DNA from 2 places in the Paenibacillus puldeungensis genome. Region 1 is predicted to be linked to the other one. Evidence: riboswitches for the same ligand, from Rfam matches in the RefSeq annotation. Region 1 holds a riboswitch; the other holds the start of a gene.
The links. A riboswitch is a leader RNA that binds a small molecule or an ion and turns the genes downstream of it on or off. The one in region 1 is predicted to bind cyclic di-AMP.
Positions count from the first base shown of each region.

Region 1 (6,743 bases):
CCCAATTAACCCAAAATTGCTGCACGAAATACATCAATCTGCGGTGCGCAAGCCGTTTCGCGTCTAAATTGTTGTATGAAATACAACAATCGGAGCGGGGTTATGGGCGTGCGGTAAAATGGGAGATGAGTGTAGAAGTCAAAGCCATCTCAAAGGACGCCGTCAGATGTTTAGCTTCGGTAACGAGGATAGTTTTGCATAAATAAGCATACTCAGAACCATTAGGAGAGAAAACCCTGTCTTTTCAGTCAAATAAGATCGTCTACATACGCCAAAATAAACAGCCGCCGGCTCTAAAGCCTGACGGCCGTCATCAAACTTTCTTACTTGACTTCGTTCAGATGCTCTTCGAGACGTTTCCAAGTTTCCGTGATGCCCTGCAGCATGCCCATATCCATGACGGTCTTGAGCGCCTCTGCGGATACATATTCAGCACGGCTGACCAACTTTGTCCTGCCACCTAGATCGATGAATTCTATCGTGATCTCGGTCGACGGCATAGACTCGTTCGTGTTGCCTTCGGCATCCGAAAAGTAATCGATTTGGCTGATCAATTCCGGCTCAACAATTTCCTTGTAAACACTTTTGCCCCAAGACTCCATGCCGTAAAAATCACCCTGGTTCTGATCAACGCACTTCATACAGTAGTGCCAAACGCCGCCCGGCCGGAAATCGACGCTGCAAACCGGAAGCTCCCAGCCTTTCGGTCCCCACCAATGCTTGAGATGCTCAGGCTCTTTAAACATTTTGAACACGAGGTCACGCGGTGCATCGAAAACGCGTTCCAGCATCAGTACCCGATCGTTCTCTACCCTCGAAACCATAGCGTTGTTTGACATCATAATTCCTCCATCTATTTAATTGATTTAAGTCTTCTCCTTGTTTTGCAGCTCACGCAAGTAGGCGTCCAGATTGTCGAATCTCTCTTCCGTTATGCCCCGGAAGGATTTCACCCATGAATCCAGCGCTTGGAAGGGCTCTGGCCGGAGCATGTAGATCCGGCGGTTGGCTTCCGCCTTCATTTCCAAAATTCCGTTGTTGGTAAGCACCTTCAAATGCTTTGAGGCTTGGGGCTGGCGGAGTCCTGCCCGATCGGCGATTTCTCCCACGGTTAAGGGGCCGCTGCGCAAGAGTTCGACGATATGCATACGATTAGTTTCAGCCAATGCGCTCAGCGTTGCTGTGTCCATACTCGGAACACTGTCTGACATGCTGTTGTTCACCTCATTAAGTGTTGGTCTTTAGGAACAATGCCATCCCCTTTCAACCTATTGTTAACTTTGTGATGGTTAAAATATACACTTTAGAGAATATTCCCGTCAAGGAATATTTCGTTTGAAGTAAGCTGAATAGGTGTTACTGCAAATATAAGAGAAGATGTGATACATCAGATTTGTAAAATACGCCTGCTAAAGTGGTAAAATAAATGGAGAGTGATTAACTTTGGACAAGGGGGACCACGGTATGGCTATTGCAGAAGTGACGATTATTCCGATCGGTACGGGGAGTACAAGTCTGAGTTCCTATGTAGCCGATTTGCAGCGGGTGCTGGGTAAGCAGGAGGGGATCACGTATACGCTGACCTCGATGAGCACAATTATTGAAGGTAACCTAGACAATGTATTTGCAGCTATTCGGGCGATTCACGAAGCACCTTTCCAAGCCGGGGCTGGTCGTGTATCAACGTCGATTAAAATCGATGACCGCCGGGATAAAGCAAGCTCATCCGAACAGAAGCTGCGTTCCGTACGCGAAAAATTATAGTTCTTGTGGGCAGGTAGGGAGAAAACACCCGACTTCCAGGAATTAGTTCTTGCATTATTTTTCAGAAGCGGTATAATAGTCTTTGTTTCACGCTAAAAAAGTTTTTCGCTGGTGTAGCTCAGCTGGTAGAGCAACGCATTCGTAATGCGTAGGTCGGGGGTTCGAATCCCTTCACCAGCATCCTAAACAATCTAAGCAGAACGCGGTCTTCGAGGTTTTCGGGGGCCGCGTTTTTTGTCTGCCGAAGCAAAACTTCTACCATTTTTCTACCCTTTGGCGCTATCTCGAAATCATAAGGGAAACTAAAGTGAGCATAAAACCCAGTATAAAACCGCAAAGGGCTCCATTGACGCGAATCCATTGCAAGTCTTTTCCAAGCTTTTCCTCAAGCATTATCACTAAAGACTCATCGTCCATTTGGTCCAGGTTATCCTTTACCAATTGACCTATAAGATGATGATTCGAAGCCGCCAGATTGATCAAATACTGCGTAAGACGGTCCTCCATGGACGCGAGAACCTCCGGCTTGCGACTCTTGATGAACCGGATTAAGGAACCGTATAGCGTAAAGATTTTGCGCCCCCCGGCTATGCGTTCTTCCTCCAGTCTCTCAAGCGCCGCCGCCCGTAAGTTTTCAATGCTTGAAGCCAGAAAATTCGTTCCATACTCTTCTTGTATTTGATTTATAGTCCAATTCCGGATAGTCTGCAGCTTATCTTCATCTTCAATGAGCCGAAGCAATGTGCTGCGCAGCTCCTGAATGAGCTTTTCGCGCAGAGGATTAGCCTCGTCCATAAGTTCTTTTGCCGCCGAAAGAGACAAATCCTGCAGAATTACACCTAGTTTATCTTCAGTCAAAAAGCCTGTTACAGCCTGAAGGAAAAATCCTTTGATTCCTTTGCTTTTCATTTCCGATAATTTCCGGTACGCCATGCTGCCGAGGAGTGCCCCTGTATTCTCCTGCTCCAGCCACTTGATTAGTCCCGTGGCCGCGAGGTCGATAACCTTGTAATCGTATCCGGAACGTACGGCTTGCAGATAGACATTTTTCGTTGCGGAGCTAATATCAACTTTACTAAGCCAGACGGATAATCCGTTTTGTAGATACGGAACGCATTTCTCTGCCGGCAGCTGCCGCAGCAGCGTTTCGCAGAAATTCAGTATGCCCAATCTGGTTTTCTTCCTGCTCAGTAATTTGGCTAGCATGAAGAATGACGTTTCCAAAACGTGAACGGACCGAAGCTTGGCTTCAATGCTTTGCTTATTTAAAAGCTCATTCTCAACGGCGGAAATCAACGAACGTGTAATTTTGTTTTTATTTTTTAGTAATAACGAAGTATGGGGGATAGGGATACCTAGTGGATGGCGAAATAATGCAGTAACCGCAAACCAATCGGCCATGCCCCCTACCAGACCTGCCTCAAAGCTCCCCTTCAACAATAGAATAAAAGTAGATTGGGGTAATAATAATGTGCCTATAAAGCCGCAAAACATAATGAATAGCGAGATGCTTGCCAAATATTTGGTGTTCATCTTTATGACCTCTTTCCGTCCCCTGTAGCTCGATTCTTATATTGTCTCCTTTAAGATTAATTGATAGACGATGGATTCGGCAAATTACGGTCGACCATGACGGAAAAAAGGCCGAGTCGGAATTGAGCTGATTTTTAACCATTCCGCTTTCCTCCCCAACCTTCCACCCATTTAAGGTCAATATGGTGAGCTGCCGCAGCTTTTTCAATGCAACATTGGATTTCCGCTTCGTTTTCACAAACGGCAGAATGCTCAATCCATACGGTATATTTTGTTTTGTGAACAATGGATAAATGAACAGGAAATGATTTTTGAAATTTTAAGACGTACCAGCCTGAAGACATATTCCTCCATGGTTTTTTAAAAGCGGATAGAAGCGGAAGCTGTCGGTGTTCGGACCAATCTTGTTCCTGCTGTTGTTTTCTGATTTTTTGATAGATCTCATGCACGATCTCCATATCCATGCATGCTTGGCAGGATGCCTGAGCACCGAATTGGCGAAGGATCTCGATTTTGCTTTCACCAAAACCATAGCCGACGACCAATCTTTGGCCGTGTTCCTCATACCAAAGCGCTCCGAAACGCAGATAACGCAAACTAACCGGGTCCAGCAGATCCCGATGTGTCCCCAAATAATAAGCCCTCATGTTTATTGGTCCTCCGTCGGCTTAGAACGTAATAAAGTTCTTTTGGCCGTATGATTACAGAAAAAAACCACAGACAGAGAACAAACCTCTGCTGCGGTCTGCGAGGACAGGCAAAAAAGCCTGGCGCAAAAGCATGGCAAAATAAAGGTTCTCTCTGCTACGCTTACGAGGTTAGCTGCCGGATTCGGGCGGTGAGAGTCGCCCTACCTTATGAGACGGAAAGTCGTCTCTTTTCGGATTCACCCCAAATGGACCGTACCTTGCGATCCGATGGTTCCCCCGCTTCCCGTATAACGGGAATTCAGCGTTCGTTTAAACCGAATCATACTACTTCTCAAATCCTTTTGTAAAAGCGCCGAAAGATGCCTGAAGATAAAGAAAAAGGAAATTCAAGCTTCAGTACAAATGAAATGAGAAAAAAATACATTTATGAACATTTCTCGTGCATCTTACTCACGATAGCTAAGATTTCAGCTCTATTCCTGAGGAAGAAGACGATATCCGATTCCGGGCTCCGTAACGATTAATTTGGGCTGCGTCGAGTCCTTTTCCAGTTTCTTACGCAGGTGTCCGATGTATACCCTCAGGTAGTGGCTTTCGGACTCATCATAATGGCTGCCCCAAACCTGCTGAAGCAATTGCCGCTGCGTTACGATCTTTCCGGCGTTGGAGGCTAGAACCTTCAGAAGGTCATATTCTGTCGGAGTCAGCTTAATGCGTTCTCCATTCAATTCTACAATTCGCTGCGCCAAATCGATGGTTAGTTCGCCAAGCTGAAGGATAGGTTCGTTTGCCGATTTAGCTGCATGACGCAGGGCCACACGAATTCTGGCAACCAGTTCACCCATGCTGAATGGCTTGGTCACATAATCGTCGGCGCCGTTGTCCAATGCCACGATCTTGTCTTCCTCTCTGTCTTTGGCCGTCAGTACAATGATCGGCACGTTTGACCAGTCCCGTATGCGGGCTAACACCTCCATACCGGGCATGTCCGGCAGTCCGAGATCAAGCACGATCAGATCCGGATGAGCCAAAGAGGCTTGCAGCACACCTTCCTCTCCTGTAGACGCTTCGTGAATTGAATATTGATGCGCCTGTAAGGTCACTTTCAGAAGTTTACGAATTTGAGGTTCGTCATCGACAATTAATATACGAGATCCATGATTATTTATGGTCATCATTCTCCGCCCCTTTTCCTTGCGGTTCAGAATATATTCCATACTGCTTGCTTAAGGGCAGCGTTATCGTAATTACGATCCCTTGCGGTTCATTCGGCTTTGCTGTAATAGTTCCATTGTGCAGCTCCACGATTCCCTTACAAATGGCGAGTCCCAATCCTGTACCGGTTATTTTCTTGTTTGCGTTTGCTCGATAAAATTTTTCAAATATCTTCGTATATTCATCATTCTTGAGTCCGATTCCTTGATCAGAGATGGAAATAACAAGGTTGTCTTCTACAGACGACACAGCAATGCCGATTTCGCTGTAATCCGGGCTATATTTAATCGCATTGCTGACCACATTGACCAGCATTTGCTCGAGCAATACTTCATCTCCCGATACGATAGGGGCCGATTCAGGAAGGTTTACCGACAATTTTCGATGCTGTTGAAAATCCTTAACCTGAGCCAATGTGACACCGATCAAATCTTCTACATCACACCAGTTTGTTCTAAGCCGAAGCATCCCGCTTTCCAATTGCACCATGCTGAGCAGATTTACCACCAGTCGATTCATACGGAGGGCGCCGTCCCGAATATTCAGGAGCAACTCCATGCGATCTTCCGGAGAAAAAAGGGAGTCGCCTTCGATCAGACCGGTTGCCGAACCGATAATGGCTGCTAACGGGGTGCGCAGCTCATGAGACACCGAATCTAGAATGGCCGTGCGAATCCGTTCCGATTCAGCCGTCAAATGCGCAATTTTGGCTTCCTCCGCCAGTTTCACGCGAGCTATAGCGCTGGCGGTCAAACCGCCAAGGGCTTGCAGCATACGCTGTTGTTCGGTTGTGAAACCGATTCTCCGCTCTTTCAAATTGAGCGCCAGTACCCCATGCACATGGTCTTCGGTTCGCAGCGGCATGTAGTGTCCCGAAGAGTCTCTCAGGGTATGGGTTCCGTATCCAACTGCTTCGCCATGATCGAACGCCAGCTTCGCAATCACTTTTTCCGTTTCACCCTGTCCCCAATCACTATGAACGTCGGAACGGTGGGTTAGCACCAGATTGTTCTGTTCATCCGGCAAATAAATTGCGTTCTCCGAACCTATGGTTTGTGAAACTTGCCGGGAGACATTGTCTAACAAGGAGTGAATGTCTGTAATATTGCTCATCTGCTGGCTGAGCTCATAAAGTACGGCTGTGTGCGCCTCCCTCTGCTTGGAGTAGAGCAGTTGCCGTTTCAGCTTTACCGCCAGGCTGGCCGTTAACGTGGCGACTGCCAAATAAACGCCGAATGAAATTAAATAGCGCAAGTCCGTTATACCGAAACTCAGAAAGGGAGAAACGAAGAAGAAATCGAAAGCCAGAACCCCCAAAACGGCTGCGTACAAAGCAGGACGTAGTCCCCAAAAGGCGGCGCTTAGAAGTACAGGTAGCAAAAAAAGAAGCGCTACATTGACTAAATCAAAAGCAAGACCGAATGGATGCATTGCGACGGTCATGCAAGCGATGAGCAGTGTGATGCTTACATAAGGCATCCAGATCGTTTTCAGCTTGTGCATTTTGTGCATTTTTACCCCTTCCTGTCTGTCATGTATCCGTTCCTACTATAAGTTTAGGGTAATGTAAAAAAGAAATAA
Region 1 covers NZ_JBHTLM010000009.1:22,733-29,475, forward strand. The annotation lists gene ACFQ3W_RS13625 (SRPBCC domain-containing protein) at 324-839, opposite strand; gene ACFQ3W_RS13630 (ArsR/SmtB family transcription factor) at 867-1,211, opposite strand; gene ACFQ3W_RS13635 (MTH1187 family thiamine-binding protein) at 1,465-1,764, shown strand; tRNA gene ACFQ3W_RS13640 (tRNA-Thr) at 1,872-1,944, shown strand; gene ACFQ3W_RS13645 (DUF445 domain-containing protein) at 2,044-3,297, opposite strand; gene ACFQ3W_RS13650 (hypothetical protein) at 3,185-3,439, opposite strand; gene ACFQ3W_RS13655 (hypothetical protein) at 3,432-3,944, opposite strand; cyclic di-AMP (ydaO/yuaA leader) riboswitch at 4,090-4,261, opposite strand; gene ACFQ3W_RS13660 (response regulator) at 4,421-5,122, opposite strand; gene ACFQ3W_RS13665 (ATP-binding protein) at 5,109-6,674, opposite strand.

Region 2 (8,408 bases), on a different contig from region 1:
AGCTGCTGATCCAGCAGCAAATGAATCCGGAGCCATTCGTACATAAGCTGTGACTTCAGCGTTTCATCGCCCAGCCGATCGATCATGAGCTGCATCGTCGTCAGCGGTGTCTTCACCTCGTGAATCCAAGACATCAGGTCGTCTTTTTCCTCTTCAATCCGGGCCAAATGCAGGGAGGATTCCCGCTTGTACCTTCCCGTTTGCGTGTTCAGCATGTCCATCACAATCTCTTCAAACGGGCTTCCCGCGCTTGCTATGGAAGCGAGATCATAGGTATCGTCCCAGGAAAGCAGGCTCTTGTAAAACCTCGTTTCCTTTTGGTACCGAACAAACAGGAACGCCGCAAAAAGAAGCGTCGACAAGAACACGATATATAAAAGTGCACCGAACGGAATCGAATTATCGATGTAGGCGGTAAACAAAACCAGGAGCTGAAGAACTACAAAGAACAAAATCCAGCTTAGGCGTTCTCTCAAAAATTTGTAGATCATATGGCGTTAGCCTCTTCCGTAGCCATATAGCCTTGTCCGACCTTGGTTTCAATATAAGAACCGAGGCCGATGTTTTCCAGCTTTTTACGGAGCCGGTTGACGTTGACCGTCAAAGTGTTGTCGCTGACGAAGTGCTCGTTGTCCCACAGACTCTTCATCAGCTCCTCCCTGCTCACAATTTGATTTTTCCGTTCAATGAGCATTTTCAGGATAAACATTTCATTTTTTGTGAGTTCAATCGTTCCGCTGTCGTTCGCAACGGTATTCTTCACATACTCGACGGTCGCCTCGCGCCATGTTCTAAGCTCCACCCGCTCCGTGTTGTAATTGTAAACCCGGCGGAGCGTTGCCTGAATCTTGGCGATCAGCACGTCAAAGTGGAACGGCTTCTGCACAAAATCGTCCGCTCCTAGTTGCATCGACATGATCATATCACTCGGGTGATCACGCGACGACAGGAAGATAATCGGCACATTGGAGTGGGAGCGAATCATTCTGCACCAATGAAAGCCGTCGTATTTGGGCAATTGTATATCGATTACGACCAAATCTGGCCTAATTTCTGTAAACTCCTGAAGCACTCTGCTGAAATCCTGTACTCCGTACACATCATAAGACCACTGGAGCAACCGGACCTTCACTTCATCAAACAAGGTCATATCGTCTTCGATCAGCATGATTTTAAACAAGGGAAAAGTCACCACACTTTATGTATTGGGTAATTTGCTTGTTGCGGTACACCTTCCCAGTGTATAAGAAAATAGGTGGATGTGCTATATAAACAGTTACTCACTTAGTAATGCACGAAGCACCGTAGCCCAGGATCTAACATTGCATTTTCGCCCTATAGATTCACTTAATAAATGTACTCTTCACTCTATCCGACTTCAAAAAATAAGGAATCCAAATGGCGCATGAAATTAACGATTTGACTAGGTTCCTCATGGCAGCTGTTCCACTCCCCGCTTCTCTAGCAAGAGGAATTTGAAATAGAAGCAGCGTATCTATGATTTCAGCCAGCAAGCTGACACTTAATAATACAATCATGAGACGTGGCAATGCTGATTTCTTTCTGTAAAGCATTATCAGTATGTATAGACTAAACAGGAGCAGCAAGGAGTTGCAAACCACTTCGAAAATAAGCGTAGGCCCCCATAATGGATGATAAAACATCGATTCTTCTGAGGTTAATACATTCCATGTTTCTGAAATATAATCAGGCGATAAATATGCAAACAACTGAATGATTAAAGAGAGAATCGACGCGTATAGACTGATCTGCACGAGGATTAACCATCCTCCTAAACCCGAAACATCCAATGTTCGATAATCGATATTCTTTTTCTTGACTTCCGTCTCCAATTAACACACTTCCTTTGTTATTAAATAATTGGCCTGTCTTTTCTGCGGGGCATCAGCAAGGCGTCCGCGGGGGCGTCGGAGAGGCGTTTAACGAACCGTATAAGCGTTATTTTGCTCAAAATGCTTTTCTGGCGGTGCTAACGAACTCAGATAACGCTATTTCACATAATTTGCAGCCAAATAGCGTGAAAACGGTCAAATAGCGTGTCTCAGGTTCGTTAGATTTTCAAAACCCCGTTTTTCCTCCAAATAGCGCTTATTGGATTCGTTAGAGCAAACGCCGTAACCTTACTCCAATATCGCCCTAGCTTGCTGCATTACTTCCATGATAATATCCTCAGCCTTCTGATTCGCTGTTAGCATTCTAGTGCCTTGTCCCGCCCATAGCGACATGTACTCCGGATTATTCAGCTTAGAAGCAGTATCCCGGATTCAGGCGTCATATAAGCAACTCCTAGGGTTCCAAAGCCGCCAGCATTGGACACCGCTGCTACGAGGGAGGGCATATTCGGTATGCCGGCCATACCTGCTAAAAAGATAGGGTACCGAATATTAAAATTTCGACATACCTCAGTGCTTAGATGAATCGCCATAACTTCATTTCCCCCAAGAAAAAGAATCGTTGATACCAGCGTTATGGAATATATAGTAAATTGAGTTATGTATTTCATTATATCATGCGCCTTGATAAAAATGTTAAGGAGCCGTGTTTGAACACGACTCCCATGTACATTTTGCCGCCTTATTGAGCGGTCTGGATCCCGACTATTATTTACTTAAATGATAAGGCACTGTTGCCACAATAACGTTTTTGCGGTAGAGCAAGTGAGCCCGGATCAAGAGGCTGGACTGGTTATGCAGGATATTGTGCCAGCCTTTTTTCGGTATAAACTGAGGAATAATGACCGTAACCTGGTAGTTGGATTCATTCGCCTTGTTCTGCACAATATCAACGAATTTAAGCAGTGGCTGTACGATGCTCCGATATGGAGAATACAGCGTCACCAATCTAATACCCGGCTGCCAATTCCCCCACTTTTGTTCAAAAATCGCTTCGTCTTCTCTTTCAAAAGGAATATGCACAGCAATAATCTGATGAGGCGACAATGACTTCGCATAATTGAGCGAATTTTCCACCACATGCGTAATACCCGCAACAGGAACGATAATGACATTCCCCTCAATCGGTATAGCTGGTACAGAATTCGATACTCTCAGCTGTTCGGCAATCGCCTCGTAATGCTTATGAATTCGGTGGAAAAAGTAAATAATGATGGGTAAGAACACGAGAACCGGCCATACGCTGCTAAACTTGGTGATGAAGAACATGACACTGACTAACAAACTGATCAAGGCACCGGTCGTATTGATCAGGAGCTTGTGAACCCAGCCCTCTGGCTTTTCTTTAATCCATTTGACCATCATGCCGGTCTGGGATAACGTAAACGGAATGAACACCCCAATGGCATACAACGGTATCAGCATTTCGGTCTGTCCTTTAAACACAATGATCAATATAATCGAAAAAAGTCCGAGAAAAATGATTCCATTGGAATATCCGAGTCGATCACCACGCACCGTGAACATTCTTGGGACAAACTTATCTTTGGCCAGATTAACCGCGAGCAGCGGGAAAGCAGAATAGCCCGTGTTGGCGGCAAGAATAAGGATCAAGGCTGTCGTTCCCTGAATAAAGAAGTACATGAAGTTTCGTCCGAAAGTTTGCTCGGCAATTTGAGAAAGCACCGTCACTTCTTCACGATGTCCAACTCCGTAGTAATAGGCAAGAATTACTATGCCCGAGAAAAGCAAAGCCAAAATGGTACCCATGGCCATCAGCGTTTTCGCTGCGTTACGAGGAGAAGGCTCTTTAAAATTAGGAATGGCATTCGAAATGGCCTCAACCCCCGTCAAAGCGGTACATCCGGATGCAAAGGCACGCAATAACAAGAACAGACTAATCCCAGCAACCGGGGTGCCGATTGATGTATGAAGGCTTGGCGAGACGTGTCCGGTCAGTATGTTGTAAGCCCCCACACCGATTAGAATAAACAGGGCGAGTATGAACAAATAGACGGGCAAGGCAAAAACCGAAGCCGATTCCGTAACCCCTCGCAAATTGAGCGTGGTGATGAGCACGACAAAAGCTACAGCAATGATGACATTGTAAGGATGTAGACTTGGAAAGGCAGAAGTGATGGCGTCCGTTCCAGCCGATACACTTACAGCTACCGTGAGAATATAGTCCACGAGCAAGGAACCGCCTGCAATTAAACCTGGAAGTACCCCAAGGTTTTCCTTGGATACGACATAAGCTCCCCCGCCATGTGGATAGGCAAAAATGATCTGACGATAAGACAAAATCAGAGCCGCCAACAAAATTAATACTCCGATGGCAATAGGGATTGAGTACCAATAGGCTATTGCGCCAATGGTCATCAGTACCAGCAAAATCTGCTCTGGTCCATATGCTACTGAAGACAGGGCATCCGAAGATAAAATTGCCAATGCTTTAACTTTAGTAAGCTTCTGCTCCCCAAGCTCCGTCGACTTTAAAGGTCGTCCGATAAGAAATCTTTTTATATAGGAAAACACAAATTCCACCGCCAATATCCTTATTTTTAGTTAGTTTCCCCTTTAGCATTTCAAAACATTTTAATGCCTTCAGTCCAAATTTAGGCACAAAAAAACACAGGGTATCCCTGTGCCTAATTTCACAAGTTGTAAACCCACTCCTGACCAACGCTTACGAGGTTAGCTGTCGGATGCGGACGGCAAGAGTCGCCCTACTTGATCACGGTGCCATTTACAGACGCCTTTTCAAGATTAACCCCAAATAAGTCCCAAGCCCAAACCTAGGCCGGTTCCATATACGGTTCCCCCGTTTTCCTTACGGAAATTCAGCGATTATGAATTTTATGAATTTTTTCAAGAAGCAAATAAAATCATACGTTCCAGGTTAAGGTTTGTAAAGGCAATGTAGGTGAGATGGAAGATAAAAATGATTCATTAAGCGCTCATAAACCGTTTACATTTACTTATTGCTCCTTGAATCGAGGTTTCTTGCATGGTTAGTGCTATTTTCTGAAAAAAATAAAATTGGAATGGAGAGGATCTACGGTATAAAATATATGCAAATCACCAAAAAGGGGGATTTTGATATGTGCGGACGCTTTACGATCACGCTGCCGATCAATGAATTAATCCTACGTTACATCATTGAAGATTCAAAAATCATCAACTATAAACCAAGATATAACGTGGCTCCGATGCAGAACGTACTTGCGGTTATATCCGGCAAAATGGGCCAGCGGTTAGGTGAGCTTCGCTGGGGGCTTGTACCAGAGTGGGCCAAGGATCAGAGCATGGGTAGCAAAATGATCAATGCCCGTGCGGAATCGTTGGCGGACAAGCCGTCCTTCCGTCAACTGCTCGCATCGCGCCGCTGCATCATCCCAGCCGATGGTTTTTACGAATGGAAACAGGAAGTAGAGCGTAAGCAGCCCTATCGGATCATGATGCAAGATGGGAGTATTTTTTCCTTTGCCGGACTCTACGACATATGGAGCGACCCGAATGGTAATAAATTAGCCACCTGCACAATCATCACAACCGAACCTAATTCGCTGATGGCAGGTATTCATAACCGGATGCCCGCTATTCTTCGCCCAGATGATGAGGCGATGTGGCTTAATCGAGATAATACCGATGTTCATTTCTTGAAGAGTTTACTTAAACCCTACGATGCTACGAAAATGAGAGCCTACCCCGTATCATCGGCTGTAGGAAATGTAAGAAACGATTCAAGAGAGTTAATAGAGGAAATAAAATAAGCTATCGGATTTCGGCCTTTAACCCAAGACAGCTAGGAATGTCCGGTCGATAGGTCAACCTGGCGATCTCCAGCACTTGTTCCGTCATGTATTTGTCGGAGTATCTATACCCGGTTTGAACCCAATAAGTGATCACTCCCATAAGAGCGAAAACGTTCTGGTTGATTAGAATCTCCCGATTGATATGGGACGGAATTTCCGGAAACAGCAGCTCATAATCATGATGGAAAACTTCCTGCAGGGTTTCCCCCAGTTTCTCCTGAAAACCTAGGGCCTTTTCTTTCAAAAATAAACTGAATGCCGCCGAATGTTCGGAGACATATTGAAAGATTTTTAACGATGAATCGGATAAACGGCGCATATCGTGATGGTCTCTTTTTCCTTCATAAGGCTCCTCGAACGCTTTCTTGAAGCCATCCACCGTTTCCTGAAGTATTTCATCCAGGAGATCCTCTTTGTATTGATAGTGTTTATAAAAAGTTCCCCTCGTATATCCCGCTCTTGTAACGACTTCGGTAATCGTTATTTCCCGCAATGCCTTCTCGTTAAGGATCGCGATCAGGGCTTCTTTCAGCGCTTTTTTCGTTCGAATGACTCCTTGATTGACCTTCTTAGCACCCATGAACATTCCTCTCCCTAATGTATATTGTCACCGCTTTTTTAGACGTTGTACGGGCGTTTCGTTCATTCGTGAACATTGCGCCACGCGATGTAAATTGAAGAATGTGCTTACTACTATATAATATAAAATTGCTTCAAATTCAAATATCTTAGGTTTAATAATAGGGGGTTTTAACTATGAAACTTCAAGGAAAAGTAGCTGTAGTGACAGGAGCAGGGTCCGGCATGGGAAAGGCCATCGCAATTTTATATGCACAGGAAGGCGCAAAAGTCGTAGTAGCCGATATCAATCCATCCGCTGTTAACGACGTTGTAGCAGAAATCAAAAATGCGGGCGGTGAAGGGACCGGTGTCATTGTTAACGTGGCAAAACGGGCTGAGGTCGAGAGTATGATTGAAACCGCTGTCACTTCCTACGGTTCACTTGATATTCTCGTAAACAACGCTGGCATCATGGACAACTTTACACCTGTCGGAGATGTAACGGATGAGCACTGGGATCGACTTCAGGATATTAATCTCAAGGGACCGTTCATGGCATGCCGCGCAGCCATTAACATTATGAAAGACCAGCCTCATGGTGGCGTCATCATTAACAATGCTTCCGTCGGCGGCCTGTTTGGTGCCAGAGGCGGCGCTGCATATGTTGCGGCGAAGCATGGTTTAGTCGGCTTGACGAAAAATATTGCATCCACCTACGGTCGTGAAGGCGGCAATATCCGCTGCAACGCTATTGCACCGGGAGGAGTTAAGACGAATATTCAATCCTCCATCACTGCCCCGCATCCACTCGGTATGGCAGCAATCGGCGATGTAGGCCAAGGGCCATTAGCTGATCCTATGGAGATCGCACGGGTCGCTCTTTTCCTGGGATCGGATGATTCAAGCTTCATCAATGGTGATGTTGTTAAAGCGGACGGCGGTTGGACGGCTCGATAAGGACTTCTGTGCTGTGAAAAAAGGCGAAACGCAAGGTAAATCCCTGTGTTTCGCCCTTTCTATATGGCTCGAAATTGCATCCATTTTTTGCTGAAATACCGATATATAAAAAATACCGCTCGCGCGATCCAGTCTATGAACATGGCTACCCACGTACCAAACACTTCCATATGGAAGTAATCACCTAGCAAATAAGCCATGACGATCCGGCAAACGAACATGGTCGTAATACCGATCACCATGGGATACCGGGCATCGCCGGAAGCCCGGAAAGTGACGGGCAAAGTATAGGCTAGCGGCCAAATAAAGCTGGCACATATCCCGTGCCACAACACGATTTTCGTCGTAAGGGATGCCGTAATTTCAGACAAGCCATATAAATGCAAAATGACCGGAAGCAACGCCAAAACTATCGCGTTCATCACTATCTGCGAGATATATACGATAATCAATATTTTCCTATTATAATATTTTGCCTGTTCGTAATCGCCTGAACCGACGCATCTGGCTATGACCGCAGTAAGTCCAAGGTTAATCGCTATTCCGGGCAGAACTTGGAACAAGACAATTGTGCCGCCTACGGCATTGGCAGCTATAGCCGCCGTCCCAAAAGTGGAGACCAGACTCAGCACAAGAATTCTACCAATTTGGAACAGACTGTTCTCTATTCCGTACGGTACTCCGATATTCAAGATTCTCTTGATCATCGACCACTGAAATTTTATTTTTATACTTTTCTCAATATACAGCGGATGTTTATGGTTCATGGCGAGTAGGATGATTACAACTGCACCAATGATCCGGGAAATCAAGGTCGGTATGGCTACCCCTTCGGTACCGAAGTGAAGCCCGTAAAGTAACAGGGCATTTCCGGCTACATTAATCCCGTTCACATGTAAAGCTACCTTCATGGACACCTTCGAATTTCCCATCGTACGGAAAATAGCTGCTCCGACATTGTAAAGGGCTAAAAACGGTACGGATGCCGTGACAATCATTAAATAGGTATTGGCATGACCTCGTACTTCATCGGAAATTTGCCCAAACAGAGAATACAAAATAAACGGCTTTACTAAATATACGATTATCATAACTACGATGGAGATTGCGCCAACAAACCATACCATCTGATTAGCCGCTTCGCGGGCCTCTTTCATTTGCT
Region 2 covers NZ_JBHTLM010000016.1:32,596-41,003, forward strand. The annotation lists gene ACFQ3W_RS19035 (sensor histidine kinase) at 1-491, opposite strand, end outside; gene ACFQ3W_RS19040 (response regulator transcription factor) at 488-1,180, opposite strand; gene ACFQ3W_RS19045 (DUF2569 domain-containing protein) at 1,344-1,853, opposite strand; partial or broken gene ACFQ3W_RS19050 (nitronate monooxygenase) at 2,285-2,446, opposite strand; gene ACFQ3W_RS19055 (APC family permease) at 2,622-4,448, opposite strand; cyclic di-AMP (ydaO/yuaA leader) riboswitch at 4,582-4,769, opposite strand; gene ACFQ3W_RS19060 (SOS response-associated peptidase) at 5,015-5,686, shown strand; gene ACFQ3W_RS19065 (TetR/AcrR family transcriptional regulator) at 5,688-6,308, opposite strand; gene ACFQ3W_RS19070 (SDR family oxidoreductase) at 6,485-7,246, shown strand; gene ACFQ3W_RS19075 (MATE family efflux transporter) at 7,306-8,408, opposite strand, start outside.
Region 2: linked by a shared signal. The riboswitch ahead of ACFQ3W_RS19055 (APC family permease) and the one ahead of ACFQ3W_RS13655 (hypothetical protein) in region 1 are both predicted to bind cyclic di-AMP.